Regions from separate parts of the Pseudomonas sp. IzPS59 genome, predicted to be linked through region 2. Evidence: riboswitches for the same ligand, from Rfam matches in the RefSeq annotation. Region 2 holds a riboswitch; each other region holds the start of a gene.
What was found. Region 2 has a riboswitch for cobalamin ahead of cobW (cobalamin biosynthesis protein CobW). Riboswitches for the same ligand answer to the same signal wherever they lie in the genome.
Positions count from the first base shown of each region.

Region 1 (5,328 bases), 620 kb from region 2:
GCCGACTCCAGCAGATACGAAGCCACGCCGTTGCGCCCCAGTCCGCTGCGTGACGTCACGCCATTGCCGAACGCCGTCGCAAATCCACCGACCACCAGATCCGGTTTCTGCGCATACAACACTTCGCTGGAAGGATAGAGGTGTGAAATCACTGGCGCTCCGAAGTACTCGGTCTGAGGCACGCCGGTATCATCCAGATAGGCCACACCCGCCAGCGCCGAGCCTGCGCCCAACGCCAAGACCAGATCGGCTGCATGCTGATTGAGCGCAACAATCCGCGACGGTGGCGATGCCGGCAGGTGCCAGGTCTCGCCACAATTGCGGTAGTCATCTGCCATAGCCGGAGAAGCGCAAAGCAGGGCACCGGCCAGAAAGAACAGCCTTCTCACAAGCGCTCCTTGATCAGCAGATCCTCGACCACTTCACCGCCCACCAGATGCACTTCGACCAGTCGCTGCGCATCGGCGTGGCTGCGTACGCCATACCAGCAGGTCTCCGGATACACCGTCATGACCGGCCCCAGATTGCACGGGAACTGACAGTGCGTGCGGGTCAGCAAAACCCCGCCCGGTGTCTCGATCCGGTCATGGGCCAGCAAGTGCCGGCGCAGGGTTTTCCATAGCTGCAAGGCGCCGCGCTGGGTGCAGCGCGGGCCGGTGCAGAGGAACACGTGGCGCGCATGCTCGGGAACGTGCGACCAGTCCGGGTGCGAATCGACGCCGTCGGTGGTGATGATGTCAGCCATCAGAAACGGTACGTGTAGCGCACTTCGGAGGTGAACGGCCGTCCGAGGTTGTCGACGTTGTTCGAGCGGCTGGTGACGTAATCGCGGTCGAACAGGTTTTCCACCAGCAGGCTCAACCGGTGTTGGTGGGCACCGTCGAGATAGCGATAAGCGTCGGCGTCCACCACCGAGTAGTGGCCGTACTCGACCTGTTTCGAGCTGATCACATCGCGGATATAGCGGATCGCACCGCCGGCGCCCCACATCCGGTCAACCGACTCGTAACCGATGCGCGAACGGGCGAAGAAGCTCGGTACGTCGTTGATCGTCACTCCCGCGCGGGATTCGGTCAGGTTACGGGTCATGTCCGCCTGCAGGCTCCATTGCTCGTTGAGTGCCAGTTTCGCGTCCGCCTCGAAACCACGCATCTGGATCCGCCCCTGACCGTTGACCCAGTGGATGTCATCAAGGGTAATCAGGTCATCGATCTTGCGTTTGAACAGGGTGACGCTGGCACTGAACTCACGGTCGATCAGCAAGCCTTTGTAATCGAGGCCGAGTTCGGCGTTGCGGCTTTTCTCCGGTTTCAGGTTACGGTTGCCCAGTTCATCGCCCGGTTCGTTGACGAACAGTTGCTCGGCATTCGGCAGTTTGTAGGCCGTGCCGTACTGGCCACGAACAGACCAGTTTTCATTGAGGTCGTACAGCGAAGTGAGCATGCCGACCGTGGCGCTGTCGCCGCCGCTCATGGCTTCGTGGCGGATACCGATGCTCGGGTGCCAGTCGGGCAGGGCATCGATCTTCGGACGCAACTGGGTGTAGAACGCGTGGGCTTCAGCCTTGTCATTGTCGATGATCAACACATCGTCCTGGCCCTTGAACCACTGGTTGTCCGTGCCGAACACCAGCACATGGCCGCCGGGCAACTCGGCCTTGCCTTCGGCCTGCACGCCCCAGTCGGTGAAGCCCCAGTAGTCGTTGTGGTTGATGGTTCGGGTGCCGCCATCGGCGGTGTTGTTGATGCGCGTGTAGCGGGTGTCCCAGTCGTTGATGTGGCCTTTGACGAAGTAGCTAAGGCGTTCGTTGACGTTCTGTTCGAAGGTGGCCGTGGCGATCTGCTGGATGCGGTCGTTGGTGGTCTTGTGGTTGTCCACCGGGCGAGCGAAGTCGAGGTTGGCGTCGGCGTATTGGTAGAACAGTTCCAGGCGCGCGTCATCGGCAAAGGACTGAATCGCCTTGGCGCCGAAGGTGGTGACTTCGTAGGCGCGCTTCTTTTCGCTGTCGTTCTTGATGTCGCGATTGCGAAACGGCTGATAGCCGTCCGAAACGTTATGGCTGACGTAGGCCAGCAGGCCCAGGTCGCCGAAGCCGTTGGTGAAGATGTTTTCGACCCGCGCATCCTCGGTGGTGCCGCCGAACGTATCCACGCCCATGTTCACTTCGCCGGAGGCTTTGCGGCTCTGCGGGCTGCGGGTGACGATGTTGATCACGCCGGACACGGCCTGGGTGCCGAACAGCAGACTCTGCCCGCCCTTGAGCACTTCGATGCGTTCGATGGCGTTGGCCGGCAGGGTGTCCAGGTACAGGCCGCCGTATAGGCGATTGTTCAGGCGCACACCGTCGAGCAGGATCAGCGTGTCATCGTTGCGTCCGCCCAGCAGGGAATAGGTGCCGTAGTCGAACGGGCCGTTTTTCGGCGCGACGTACAGGCCGGGAATGAACATCTGCATCACGCGGCTGACATCGGCGCTGGGGCCGGCGCGTTCGATCTGCTCGCGGGTGACGATCTCGACCTTGCTGCCGAACTGCGCCATGTCGGCGACGGTGGTGGACTCCACGGACGGCGCGGAAACGATTTGCTGAGTGAGTTCAAGCGGCGTGTCGTCCGCCAGCAGCAGGGGGCTGAACAGACAGCCAAGCAACAGGGATGGAGCCGGAGTGTTGAAAGGTTTGATCATCGTCTTCTCGAAAGGATCTTCGCAGAAGAGCATGCAGGAGAAGGCATCGCGCACACGCCGACACCGGCCCATGCCCGCCCACCGCAGGAGTTTGCCAAACAGCATTTCAGGCCGGTCTCCGGGCTCGCGCGTCTGGACGCTTTCACCTTCCCATGGCCGTCTGGCCACAGTGGTGTGTCGAAAGCATCACGCGCCTACCGTTGCGGGGGCAGCACCGGACTGGTTCGAAACGAACGCACCGGTTTCCCGTTTCACCCCATGCACGGCGGCATGGGACACCTGAAACAGGGCGGCATCTGAACACTCGGATGGGCGATCGTCAACTTGCCGGATCAAGCCTCTTGCGTGTTCTGTTGAACGAAACGCTCGATCAACCACCGCGCCGCAGGGCCTGGTGGCACATCGGTGCGGTAGATGGCGTCGAAGGTGTATTGCCCGCTGGTGTATTCCGGCAGGTCCAGTTGCACCAGTCGGCCGCTGTCCAGGTCTTCCTGGATCATCGGCCGGGGCATGTTGCCCCAGCCGATGCCTTCGCGCAGCAGCATGTGCTTGGCGCCCAGGTCCGCCAGGCGCCAGGTGCGGTTGCTGAGTACGGCGAAATCCTTGTCCTTGGTCAGCACCGAGCGATCCGACAGTACCAGTTGCGTATGCTCGCGCCCGGCACCCGGAACATTGCCTTCGGCGATCGCCAAAGGATGATTCGGCGCCGCCACCGGAATCAGCTCGACGCTGCCGATGCCGATTCTTTCGATGCCGTTGATGCCGTCGTTCATCGGCCCGCTGACGCCAACCACCGCGCCGCGATTGATCACCCGTTCAGTCACGGCGCCAAGCGCTTCCATGTGCAGATGCAGGGCAACGGTGGGGAATTCTTCGCGAAAGGATTTCAGCGCATCCACCACGCGCTCGGCCGGTAGCATTACGTCGAGTACCACATGCACTTCGGCCTCCAGTCCCTGCAGCAGGCCTTTTACCTTGGCGCGCAAGCCATGCACGCCGTTGGCGATGGTCCGGGCCTCTGCCAACACGGTGCGGCCGGCGTCGGTGAGTTGCGGCTTGCGGGTGGTTTCACGGTCGAAGAGGGTGACGCCCAGTTGCATCTCAAGATTGGCAATCGAGTAGCTGATCACCGAAGTCGCCCGGTGAAGCTTGCGCGCTGCCGCGGCAAAGCTGCCGACTTCCACGACGGTCAGAAAGACCCGCAATTGATCGAGTGTCGGTGTGCCTGGGTCGGAGATCATGTCGGTGTCCTCGAGTCGCCATGGAGGCCTTTACTGGGCGAACAGCTTACCTATTTTTTCGAACGTAACGATCTAAATTAGTCGGCTATTCAGATGAGCTGTCGAGGCGCAACATTTCTTCATCCGGACGGTTCAAGTCGAACCGGACCCCATTGAAGGAAATTCTCCCATGGCTACTTCTGCAAACATCGCTCAAGCAACTTCTGTACAGAACGCTTCCGACACCAAACAAGCCTCGGCCGCCTTGATCGGTCGCGTCTTGCTCAGCGTGATTTTCATCCTCTCCGGTTTCTCCAAACTCGCCGCGCCGGCCATGATGATCGGCTACATCGGCTCGGTAGGGCTGCCGCTGCCGCAAGTGGCGTTGGCGCTGGCAATCATCGTCGAAATCGGTGGCGGCCTGGCGCTGATCGCCGGCTACCGCACCCGCACCGTCGCCGCTGTGCTGGCCGCATTCAGCGTGGTCACCGCACTGGCCTTCCACAATGCGCTGGCTGACCAGAACCAGTTCATCCACTTCTTCAAGAACATCGCCATGGCCGGCGGCCTGCTGCAAGTCGTGGCCTTCGGTGCCGGTCGCTTCAGCCTCGACGCCCGTCGCCGCTGAAATCCGAGCGCCGCGAGGGACAGGTTCCCTCGCGGCGCTTTGCCGTTTGTTGGCCGCTCCCCGCATCAGAATCGAGTAATCATCATGACCGTTCAGCAACACCTCTCCGGCTACACCCGCGAACCTGTCACTCACCGCATTCTGCGCTACCGCACCAGCGGCAGCGGACACGGCTCGATCGTGCGGCTGATGAGCCCTTCGGATCTGGGCCAGTTGATCAAACCCTTCGTGTTCCTCGACCTGTTCGAAGGCGAGGCCTCGTTCATTCACAACATGCCGATGCACCCGCATTCGGGGATCGCCACCGTGACGGTGATTACCGAAGGCAACCTGCGGTTCGAGGATGGCGGATCGGGCAAGGGCATGATCGATTACGGCGGTGTCGAGTGGATGCGCGCGGGCGGCGGGGTGTGGCACGGCAAGGAAATGTCGGTGGGCACATCGCAGCGGATTCAGGGCTTTCAACTGTGGGTGGCTTTGCCGCCGGAGCTGGAGAACGCCAGTGTCGACAGCCAGTATCTGGAGTCCGCCGCGATGCCCGAAGTGGGGCCGGCGCGGGTGATTCTCGGTGTCCATCAAGGCGTGCAAAGCCCGGTTCGGGCGCCTGCCGGTATCAATTATCTGCTGGTCACGCTGAATGCCGGTGAAACCTGGACTTACACTCCACCAGAAGGGCATGAGTCATTATGGCTGAGCGTCAGCCGTGGATTGCTGGCGACACCGGATCTGGTCAGCGCGGGCGAAATGGCGGTCTTCGAACCGGGTAACGGTGCCGTTACTCTGAAGGCCTTGCGCGAT
Region 1 covers NZ_CP062251.1:2,836,230-2,841,557, forward strand. Annotated here, with positions in the region: gene IF189_RS12675 (ABC transporter substrate-binding protein) at 1-338, opposite strand, end outside; gene IF189_RS12680 ((2Fe-2S) ferredoxin domain-containing protein) at 386-745, opposite strand; gene IF189_RS12685 (TonB-dependent receptor plug domain-containing protein) at 745-2,682, opposite strand; cobalamin riboswitch at 2,774-2,980, opposite strand; gene IF189_RS12690 (LysR family transcriptional regulator) at 3,015-3,923, opposite strand; gene IF189_RS12695 (DoxX family protein) at 4,093-4,530, shown strand; gene IF189_RS12700 (pirin family protein) at 4,615-5,328, shown strand, end outside.
Region 1: linked by a shared signal. The riboswitch ahead of IF189_RS12685 (TonB-dependent receptor plug domain-containing protein) and the one ahead of cobW (cobalamin biosynthesis protein CobW) in region 2 are both predicted to bind cobalamin.

Region 2 (5,328 bases):
CCAGTTGTGCCGCCAGTTCCTGCAGGCCGGGTTCGTCGCGTTTCAGGTCGATACTGGCCAAGGCCTTGACCGCTTCGAGTTCGATGCGATGGGCCTGCAAGGCCTGGTCGAGCAAGGCGCGCAGCGTACTGGCCGGGCAGCCGCGCTGGCAGCCCAGGCCGACCACGAAGGTCGGCGCTGCGCTGTCATCGGTCATGCGTGGTATTGACCATCGCTTTTGCGGCGGAACAACCAGGCGCTGATCAGGCCCAGGGCCAGCCAGAACGCCACGTTGGTCAGCTGCGAAGCGATTTTGAACTGGGCTTCCAGTGCTTCCGGGGCGAGCATCGAGTGCACTTCCGGTTGCGGTGCGCCGATTACATGCGGCACAGCGAGGATCGCCACGCCGAGGATCTTCAGCAGCCAGTTGCCGCCGAATGCGATCAGCGCCAGGCCGACAGCGGTCGAAGCAGCAGTGCCGATCCACCACATCTGGCGCGAAGCCAGGTCAGCGGCGGCGGTGCCCGGCAACTCAGGTGGCAGGCCCATTGTCGGCGCGAGCACGAACGTCGCGTAACCCGCCAGACCCCAGAGCAGACCTTGCGAGGTTTTGGTCGGCGCACGCAGGGTGTACAGGCCCGCCAGCATCAGGGCGAGACCTACGGCTACGACCAGGTTGCCGCCGGTGGTGGAAACCACACGCTGCCAGCCGTTTTCCGGCTCCCAGGCTTCGGCATCGTGGGTGTGGGCAGCGGTGCCGGCGGCGTGTTCGTGAACTTCGGCCACCGGCTCGGCCTTCTCGTAGGTTTCGGCCTGAAGAATCAGCGGCGAAACCCAGAAGCTTTGCAGCAAGGTCAGCAGCAGGGCGGCCAGAAGGCCGGTGAAACCTGCGGTCTGCGCAATACGCTTGATCATGTCGTCAGGTCTCAGTGGCACGGGAACGCGGCGCTGTGGCGGGTATCGTGCGCGGCGTTGTGCACCGCTTCGATGTGCGAGAAACCGGCGAAGTAGACCAGGCTTGCGCCCAGGATCGACGCGAAGATCGCAGCGGTCAGGCGTTGGCTCAGGGTGGTGGTGCTGGAGATTTTGTCCGTGTTGCTGCCGGTGCTGCTGATGATCGACATGGCGCTTCCCTCTGGAGTGTCAGCGGGTGAATGGAGCGCATGAAAACCCCTGCGAGTCGGGCACGCAGAGGTTCGAACAGCGCCCGCCCACCGCGGGTTTGTTATGTTCAGTGACGCAAGATGCGCACTGTGCGTTGCAGGCCGGTCTCCGGGCTCACGAGGGGTTGGCGCCAGGCCGACCTGCAAGCGTCACCTTCCCATGCCCGTGGGCACAGTGGATCTGACGCTCTCTCGCTTACCGTTGCGGGGGCAGCACCGGACTGACATGGCTTTAGAGTAAAGCACATGATTCACCGGTTTCCCGTTTCACCCTGTGAAGGGCACCCGTAACAAGTTGTGTAGGAGACCATGGGCTGGGGTTTTTAGTCAATTGAATGGGGTGAGGTGTGTTTGGATAGGGGGGGCATATCCGTTGCTTCGGGAGCTGCCGCTGGCGGTTTCGCTCTTACAGCGAGTCACTTTTTCCAAACGCCGAAAAAGTAACCAAAAAGGCTTCCCCCGGCGTACGGCACTTCGCTTAGGCTCAGTGTTCCCTCGCTACGGTGTCCATCAGGGGGCATCGCCTACGGTTTGCTTCGCTGCACCTCCTCTCGATGTATGCGGCTTCGCCGCACGGCGCTGCGCGCCTACCCCCTGATGAACACCTCCGCTCGGCCTGCCGAAGGGGCAAAAAATCAAAAGCCAAAGCCAAAGCCAAAGCCAAAGCCAAAGCCAAAGCCAAAGCCAAAGCCAAAGCCAAAGCCAGATCAAGAGCCCCTCACCACTAACCACGATGAGCGTTAGCTCAAGTACCGCTTTTGATCGCAAGGTCCGTCGGTAGGCTGAGTGGAGGGATTGATCCGGGGGTGGGAGCGCAGCGACCGTTTGGCGAAGCCAAACACATCGAGAGGAGGTGCAGCGAAGCAAACCGTAGGCGATGCGCCCGGATCGATCCCGGAGCGAAGGAACCCGAGCCACAGCGAGGGCCGTACGTCAGGGCGCAGACCTTTTGGTTACTTTTGGGGCGTTTGCCAAAAGTGACCCGCCGTAAGGGCGGAACCCTAAGTGGCCACAACCGCAGCAACGGATATGCCCACAAAACCAACCTCCCATTGACCCATCACGAACCCATGCGTAGCCTTGCGCTTTCGAGGTTCTTCGGCCCACGCCGAAGCTAAGAAGGGAACGCGGTCCAAGCCGCGGCTGCCCCCGCAACTGTGAACGGTGCTGTTCGCTGCCACGCCACTGCCAGCTCAATCCAGAGCCAGCGGGAAGGCGCAGCGAATACCGGGCCAAGGCCCGAACACCGTCAGCCAGGAGACCTGCCTCGTCACAGATTCTCACTTTCAACCGGGCGGGGTGATCCGGTGGCGAACTCTCCAGGCACGCACCCGCGTTGCCGGTCTCGTCCCGTATGCCCGCCACCTTGCCAAAGGGCATCCGATGAAAACACTGGCCAAACTCCCCGTCACCATCGTCACCGGTTTCCTCGGCTCGGGCAAAACCACCTTGCTGCGGCACATGCTCGACAACGCTCAGGGCCGCCGCATCGCGGTGATCGTCAACGAATTTGGCGAACTGGGCATCGACGGTGAAATCCTCAAGCAGTGCACCATCGGCTGCACCGAAGAGGAAGCCACCGGTCGCGTCTACGAACTGGCCAACGGCTGCCTGTGCTGCACCGTTCAGGAAGAGTTCTTCCCGGTGATGCGCGAACTGGTGGCCCGTCGCGGCGACCTCGACCACATCCTGATCGAAACCTCGGGCCTGGCCCTGCCAAAACCGCTGGTGCAAGCCTTCCAGTGGCCGGAAATCCGCAGCGCCTGCACCGTTGACGCAGTGATCACCGTGGTCGACAGCCCGGCCGTGGCCGCCGGCACCTTCGCCGCGTTCCCGGATCAGGTCGATGCCCAGCGCAAACTCGACCCGAACCTGGACCACGAATCACCGCTGCACGAACTGTTCGCCGACCAACTGGCCAGTGCCGACCTGGTGATTCTCAACAAGGCCGACCAGACCAGCCCTGAAGACCTCGCGCGCGTACGCCTGGAAGTCGCGGAAGAACTGCCGCCAGCCGTAAAAATCATCGAAGCCAGCAACGGTCGTCTGCCGCTGGACGTGCTGATCGGCCTCGGCGCGGGTTCCGAAGAACACATCGACAGCCGCCACAGCCATCACGATCACCACCACGGTGAAGGCGATGACGACCATGACGACCACGATCACGACGCCTTCGACTCGATCTCCATCGAACTGCCGCAAGCCGACGAAAGCCTGCTGCTCGATGCGCTGACGCAACTGGTGGTCCAGCACGGCATCCTGCGGGTCAAAGGCTTCGCGGCGATCCCGAACAAGCCGATGCGTCTGCTGATCCAGGGCGTGGGCACGCGTTTCGACAAGCACTTCGACCGTCAGTGGGGCGCCGACGAAGCGCGTATCACTCGTCTGGTGTTGATCGGTCAGGAACTGGACGCTGCCCAGCTCGAAGCGCAACTGCGCGCCGCGCTCAGCGTTTAAGCCATGCACCTGCTCAGGACCCAGCCCGGCGGTTTCGTGTCGGATGACAACATTGCCGACCTTGGACAAACCCCCGCCGAGCTGGTGATCCTGTGCAGCGGCGATTCCAGCCTCGCGCTGCTCGCCGAAGCGGCGCAGCAACTGCCCGAGGATTACCCAAGTGTGCGGCTGGCCAACCCGATGCAGGTGCAGAACCATGCGTCGGTCGACCTGTACGTCGATGAAGTGTTGCGCCACGCCAAGGTCATTCTGATTTCGCTGCACGGCGGCATCGCTTATTGGCGTTATGGCGTCGAACGGCTGGTCGAATTGTCCGAGCGTGGCGTGCAGGTGATTCTGGTGCCGGGCGATGATCGGCCCGACCCGGAGCTCAGCGACTTGAGCACCGTGGGCGCCGAGGATCGCGACCGGCTCTGGCAGTTTCTGCGTCAGGGCGGCATGGGCAATGCGCTGGATTTCTTCCGCTGTCTGGCCAACCGCTGGCTGGCGCGGGATTACGTGTGGGGCGAGCCGCAAACGCTGCCGCGCACGGCGATTTACCACCCGAACATAAACACCGCCGCACTGGCAGACTGGCAAGCCGATTGGCTACCCGGTCAACCGGTCGCGGCGGTGTTGTTTTATCGCTCGCATTTGCAAGCGGCGAATACGGCGTTTATCGACGTGTTCTGCCAACGGTTGCAGGCTGCCGGACTCAATCCGCTGCCGGTGGCCGTGGCCAGTCTGAAAGAGCCCGGCTGCCTTTCGGTGGTCGAGGACTGGCTGGATGAAGTCGAAGCCTCGGTGATCCTGAACACCACCGGATTTGCTCAATCCAGCCCGGAAGCGCCGCATCTGCGGCCATTCCGTCGCAACATTCCGGTGATCCAGGCGATCTGCGCCCAGGACAACGAGCCCGGTTGGCGCGACAGCGAGCAGGGCCTCGGTCCGCGGGATCTGGCGATGCACATTGCCTTGCCGGAGCTGGACGGGCGGATCATCAGTCGGCCGATCAGCTTCAAGGATCTGGCGTGGCACAGCGAGCGCAGTCAGTCCGACGTGGTGTGTTATCGGGCGCAGCCGGAGCGCATGGATTTTGTGGCTGAACTGGCGCGACGCTGGGTCGATCTGGCGCGGGTGCCGAACGCTGAAAAACGTATCGCGCTGATCCTCGCCAACTACCCGACCCGGGACGGACGCATCGGCAACGGCGTCGGCCTCGACACGCCAGCCGCCGCGCTGAACATCCTGCGGGCATTTCAGGCTGAAGGTTATCCATTGCCGGCCGAACTGCCGGATAGCGGCACCGAGCTGATCCGGCAACTGCTCGGTGGCGTCAGCAACGACCTCGACACCCTCGATCAGCGACCATGCCAGCAGAGCCTGGCGATGAACGATTACCTGACGATGTTCAACGCACTGCCCGAAGCCAATCGCACGGCGGTGCTGGAGCGTTGGGGTTCGCCGCACAACGATCCGATGTGCCGTGGCGGGCGGATGATGATCGCCGGCCTGCGTTTCGGCCTGACCTTCGTCGGCATTCAACCGGCACGGGGTTATCAGGTTGACCCGAGCGCGGTGTATCACGACCCGGATCTGGTGCCGCCGCACGCGTATCTCGCGTTTTATTTCTGGCTGCGCCAGACCTACGGCGCCCACGGCGTGATCCACGTCGGCAAGCACGGCAACCTCGAATGGCTGCCGGGCAAAGGCGTGGGCCTGTCGGAGAATTGCTGGCCGGATGCGTTGC
Region 2 covers NZ_CP062251.1:3,457,469-3,462,796, reverse strand. Annotated here, with positions in the region: gene IF189_RS15460 (cobalamin biosynthesis protein) at 1-196, opposite strand, end outside; gene IF189_RS15455 (CbtA family protein) at 193-894, opposite strand; gene IF189_RS15450 (CbtB domain-containing protein) at 906-1,103, opposite strand; cobalamin riboswitch at 1,225-1,446, opposite strand; cobalamin riboswitch at 2,217-2,427, shown strand; gene cobW (cobalamin biosynthesis protein CobW) at 2,526-3,599, shown strand; gene cobN (cobaltochelatase subunit CobN) at 3,603-5,328, shown strand, end outside.

Region 3 (5,328 bases), 1.6 Mb from region 2:
GCCTCTCGCACTCGTCACCCTGTTGTTCGGTTGCGCTGCTCATTCACCTGTTCAAGAGCAGCAACAACAGGCTAAAAATTCTGCCACCGCCCAGTCTTCCGTTATTTACCAGGAAGAGCTGGACACCGAAAAGGAACTGGCCGCTTTCAACGGCAAGAAGCCTTACCAGCTTCCGGTTCTGGCCGACAGCATTCTTGAACGCGGCATGTCCCTGATCGGTACCCGTTACCGTTTCGGCGGTACCTCTGAAGCCGGGTTCGATTGCAGCGGTTTCATCGGCTACCTGTTCCGCGAAGAAGCCGGCATGAACCTGCCGCGCTCCACTCGCGAAATGATCAACGTGGATGCTCCGCTGGTATCGCGCGGCAACCTCGAGCCGGGCGATCTGCTGTTCTTCGCCACCAATGGTCGTCGCGGTCGTGTCAGTCACGCCGGGATCTACCTGGGCGACAACCAGTTTATTCACTCCAGCAGTCGTCGCAGCGGCGGTGTCCGTATCGACAGCCTGGGTGACAGCTACTGGAGCAAGACCTTCATCGAAGCCAAACGCGCTTTGGCGAACGCTCCAACCGTGGTTACCGCTCGCAAGTAATCACGCTTTTGTCGCCACGCTCGTGGCGACAGGCGGTCCTTCAGAGGCAATAGACTTAAACTTTACAAGGTGAAGTTAAAGTCTTACTTGAAGTTTGCCGCGTAGCCGCTAGAATCCTGATCTATATTGATGGCAAACCGCCTGCGTCCCAACGCAGGCGGTTTTGTTTTCTGTCGAATCGGCAGTAAAAGCCGCAGCCAGATCAGGATGTTCTGCTTATGACGATGACGGCCCGCCTTGCCCTGATGTTCTTCGCAGCGCTGCTCAGCGCTTGCGCCAGCCGCACTCCGCCGCCAGCTCCCGTGGTTCGCGCGCCGATTGTGTTCGGATCCTCCCAGGCGTTCTCTCCCGCTGCCGAAGACGTGCTGTTCCGCGCGCTCGGGCTCGTAGGTACGCCTTATCGCTGGGGCGGCAACACGCCGGACTCGGGCTTCGATTGCAGCGGCCTGATCGGTTTCGTCTACCGTGATGCGGCCGGCATCAGCCTGCCGCGCTCGACCCGCGAGATGATCGTCATGCAGGCGCCGAATGTCGGCAAGGAAGGGCTGCAGACCGGCGACCTGATCTTCTTCGCCACCAATGGCGGCTCTCAGGTCAGTCATGCGGGAATTTATGTCGGGGAAGGGCGTTTCGTTCACGCTCCGGCCACTGGCGGTACGGTGAAGCTGGACAGCCTTTCGAAAGCGTATTGGCAGAAAGCCTATCTGAGTGCCAAGCGCGTTCTGCAGCCGGAGCATCTGGCGCACAACCCGTAAAGCTGCGTATCAATAAAAAAACCGTGGGAGCACATTGGCTCCCACGGTTTTTTTGTTTCAGGGCGTGGGCTATTTGGCCGCCGACACCCGCCACACCTTGTTCCCCACATCGTCCGCTACCAGCAATCCACCTTGCTGGTCGATTACCACGCCAACCGGGCGACCCAAAGCGTTTCCGTCTTTGTCGAGGAATCCTGTCAGTACGTCTACAGGCGTTCCGCTCGGCTTGCCGGCGCTGAACGGTACGAAGATCACCTTGTAGCCACTGTGTGGCTTACGGTTCCACGAGCCATGCTGGCCGATGAATGCGCCTTCCTTGAATTGCGCCGGCAGTGTATTGCCCTCGGCAAAGGTCAGGCCCAGTGAGGCGGTGTGCGGGCCGACGGCGTAATCCGGAGCGATGGCCTTGGCCACCAAGTCCAGGTTTTGTGGTTCGACGCGGACATCGACGTGCTGGCCGTAATAGCTGAACGGCCAGCCATAGAAACCGCCATCCTTGACCGAGGTGATGTAGTCCGGCACCAGATCGCTGCCGATCTCGTCCCGCTCGTTTACCGCAGTCCAAAGTGCGCCGCTTTTCGGCTCCCAGGCCAGGCCGTTGGGGTTGCGGATGCCCGAGGCGAAGATCCGGTGATTGCCGGTCGCCCGATCGACTTCCCAGATCGCCGCGCGACCTTCTTCCTGATCCAGGCCGTTTTCGCCGACGTTGCTGTTCGAACCGACGGTGACGTACAGCTTGCTGCCGTCCTTGCTGGCGATAACGTTTTTGGTCCAGTGATGGTTGAGCGGGCCACCCGGCAGATCCACGACCTTGATCGGCTGGCTCTTGATTTCCGTTGCGCCGGGTTCGTAGTGAAAGCGCAGCAGGCGGTCGGTGTCGGCGACGTAAAGATCGTTGCCGACCAGGGTCATGCCGAACGGCGAATTCAGGTTCTGTAGAAACACTGTGCGCGTCTCGGCCACGCCATCGTGATCGGCATCACGCAACAGAGTGATGCGGTTCGGGCTTGGTACGCCGGCACCGGCGCGGCCCATGACTTTTTTCATCACCCAGCCGCGTATGCCTTTGCCGTCGTCCGGTTTAGGCGGGGCATTGGTTTCCGCCACCAGCACATCGCCGTTGGGCAGTACGTAGAGCCAGCGCGGGTGATCGAGATTCTCGGCAAACGCCGCCACCAGAGTGCCTGCCGCTGGCGTCGGTTTCGCGCCGGCCGGCCAGCCGATCGCCGGGGCGATGTTCACCGTCGGGATCAGGGTCTTGTCCGGTTCGGGCAGTTTGGGGGACGGGCCGGTGCCGTCCGAGACTTGCAGGCTGGAGGATTCACCACAGGCGGTGAGCCCTCCGGCGAGTGCGATGACGAAAACGAGGTGGGGCTTGCGCATTACTGATCTTCCCTATGAATGCATTCCTAATCATAGAGAAGCACACGAGCCCGATGGTTCAACCCCTCAGCCGCGTGCCTCCTTGAACAGCACGGCAATACCGGGGTGATAGTTGCCGGCCTCGCTGCGCAATTTGCGGTAGGCGTACGGGAAGTACCAGGCGACGGCGCAGGTGTGTTCCTTTTGCAGGTCGTCGACCATGTCCTGCAGTTCTTCCGGGCTGGCGCTGTGCTGGGCTTTCTGTGGGGCGACGAACAGGCAGCCGAGTTTGAGATCGCTGGCGTAGCTGATGCGCTTGGCGTCGCTGGTGATATCGGCCAGGGCCTGAGTCAGGTTCAGGCTGTTGACGCGCGGCCAGCGCTGGGTCGCCTGGATGTAGGCGCGATCTTCGGCGCCGGCCAGGAACAGGTCGGCGCGGGCATTACGCTCGCCTTCCTCGTTCTGTTTGCGGGTGGCGGTGTCGCGCAGGGTGACCAGTTCGGCCATCCATGCGGCGGCGGACAACAGGCCGAGGTTGGCTTTTTCGTCGTGCCAGTAGGGTGTGTCGTTGTCGCCGCGCACGGCGTTGTAGCGGTCGATACAGTCAAACCATCGCTCCAGCACCGGGCGCAGGAATTCCAGCCGCGGATTGCTGATGATCATGCCTTGCATGGTGCTCTCCCTTGTTATTGTGATGTGCTCTCTGCAGTCAAAAAGCATGGCTCTTTGATATCACTGCTGACAGTGTGGCACAAGATTGGCGTCAGATAATTGATCGACGGCAGTTATTTGCCGCACGACCCCCTCTTCATTTGACGCTCCACCCCCAACCCTCTAACCTTCGCGGCTTGTTTCAGGTGCTCTGTGACCGCTGTCGACAGAGTGAAACAGGGAAGCCGGTGAGGATTGTCTTCAAGCGAAGAGCCATCACGATCCCGGCGCTGCCCCCGCAACGGTAAATGAGTGAAAGCTGCGTCGGATGCCACTGCTGCAAAGCGGGAAGGCGCGCAGCCAGGCGAACGCCGCTCATGAGCCCGGAGACCGGCCTGATCCATCCAGCGGCATCACGGTGGGCGATGCCAGGCTTGTTGCCGTCTATTCTTGTGCCTGCCCGCCGTTATTCAGCCTCAACGGAGAGCTCCCCCATGACTGATTCCCCCGAACGCGACGAGCGCCACCTGGCGCGCATGCAGCGCAAAAAAGCCGTGATCGACGAGCGCATCGCCAATTCGCCAGACGAATGCGGCCTGGTGCTGGTGCTGACCGGCAATGGCAAAGGCAAAAGCAGCTCGGCATTCGGCATGCTCGCCCGCGCCATGGGCCACGGCATGCAGTGTGGCGTGGTGCAGTTCATCAAGGGCCGCAACAGCACCGGGGAGGAGCTGTTCTTCCGCCGCTTCCCGGAGCAGGTACGCTTTCATGTGATGGGCGAGGGCTTCACTTGGGAAACCCAGGATCGCCAGCGCGACATCGCCGCTGCCGAAGCTGCATGGGAAGTGTCCCGCGAACTGCTGCGTGATCCGTCGATCGGTCTGGTGGTGCTCGATGAACTGAACATCGCCCTCAAGCACGGTTACCTCGATCTGGATCAGGTGCTCAGCGATCTGCAGGCCCGTCCGCCGATGCAGCACGTGATCGTCACCGGTCGCGCCGCCAAGCCGGAAATGATCGAGATGGGCGACACCGTCACCGAAATGGGCATGATCAAGCACGCCTTCCAGGCCGGCATCAAAGCGCAGAAAGGCGTCGAACTTTGAATCAACCACGTCACTGCCCGGCGGTACTGATCGCCGCGCCGGCTTCCGGTCAGGGCAAGACCACCGTTACTGCTGCACTGGCCCGCTTGCATCGCAATCAGGGCCGCAAGGTCCGCGTATTCAAGTGCGGCCCGGACTTTCTCGACCCGATGATCCTCGAGCGCGCCAGCGGTGCGCCGGTCTATCAACTGGACATGTGGATGGTCGGCGAGCAGGAAAGTCGTCGTCTGCTGTGGGAAGCCGCTGCCGAAGCGGATCTCATCCTGATCGAAGGCGTGATGGGCTTGTTCGATGGCACGCCATCGAGCGCCGATCTGGCGCGGCATTTCGGCGTGCCGGTACTCGGCGTGATCGACGGCACGGCCATGGCTCAGACCTTTGGCGCCTTGGCGCTGGGCCTGGCGCGCTATCAGTCTGATCTGCCGTTCGCCGGGGTGCTGGCCAATCGTGTCGGCACGGTGCGTCATGCGCAATTGCTCGAAGGCAGTCTCACCGAAGGTCTGCGCTGGTATGGCGCGTTGTCCAGGGAAACCGGGATCGAACTGCCAAGTCGCCATCTCGGCTTGGTGCAGGCCAGCGAACTCAATGACCTCGATGTACGTCTCGACGCCGCCGCCGAAGCGCTGGCCGGCACTTGCGAGGTAGCGCTGCCACCGGCCGTGGAGTTCGCCGCACCGGAAAGCGTGAAGACCGAAAGGCTGCTCGAAGGCGTGCGGATTGCCGTCGCCCGTGACGAAGCTTTCGCCTTCACCTATGGCGCCAGTCTCGATCTGTTGCGGGCGATGGGTGCGGAGCTGAGTTTCTTCTCGCCGATTCGCGACACTGAATTGCCTGAGGCTGACAGTCTGTATCTGCCCGGCGG
Region 3 covers NZ_CP062251.1:1,875,875-1,881,202, forward strand. Annotated here, with positions in the region: gene IF189_RS08505 (C40 family peptidase) at 1-592, shown strand, start outside; gene IF189_RS08510 (C40 family peptidase) at 811-1,347, shown strand; gene IF189_RS08515 (PQQ-dependent sugar dehydrogenase) at 1,417-2,730, opposite strand; gene IF189_RS08520 (hypothetical protein) at 2,797-3,381, opposite strand; cobalamin riboswitch at 3,548-3,774, shown strand; gene cobO (cob(I)yrinic acid a,c-diamide adenosyltransferase) at 3,855-4,466, shown strand; gene IF189_RS08530 (cobyrinate a,c-diamide synthase) at 4,463-5,328, shown strand, end outside.
Region 3: linked by a shared signal. The riboswitch ahead of cobO (cob(I)yrinic acid a,c-diamide adenosyltransferase) and the one ahead of cobW (cobalamin biosynthesis protein CobW) in region 2 are both predicted to bind cobalamin.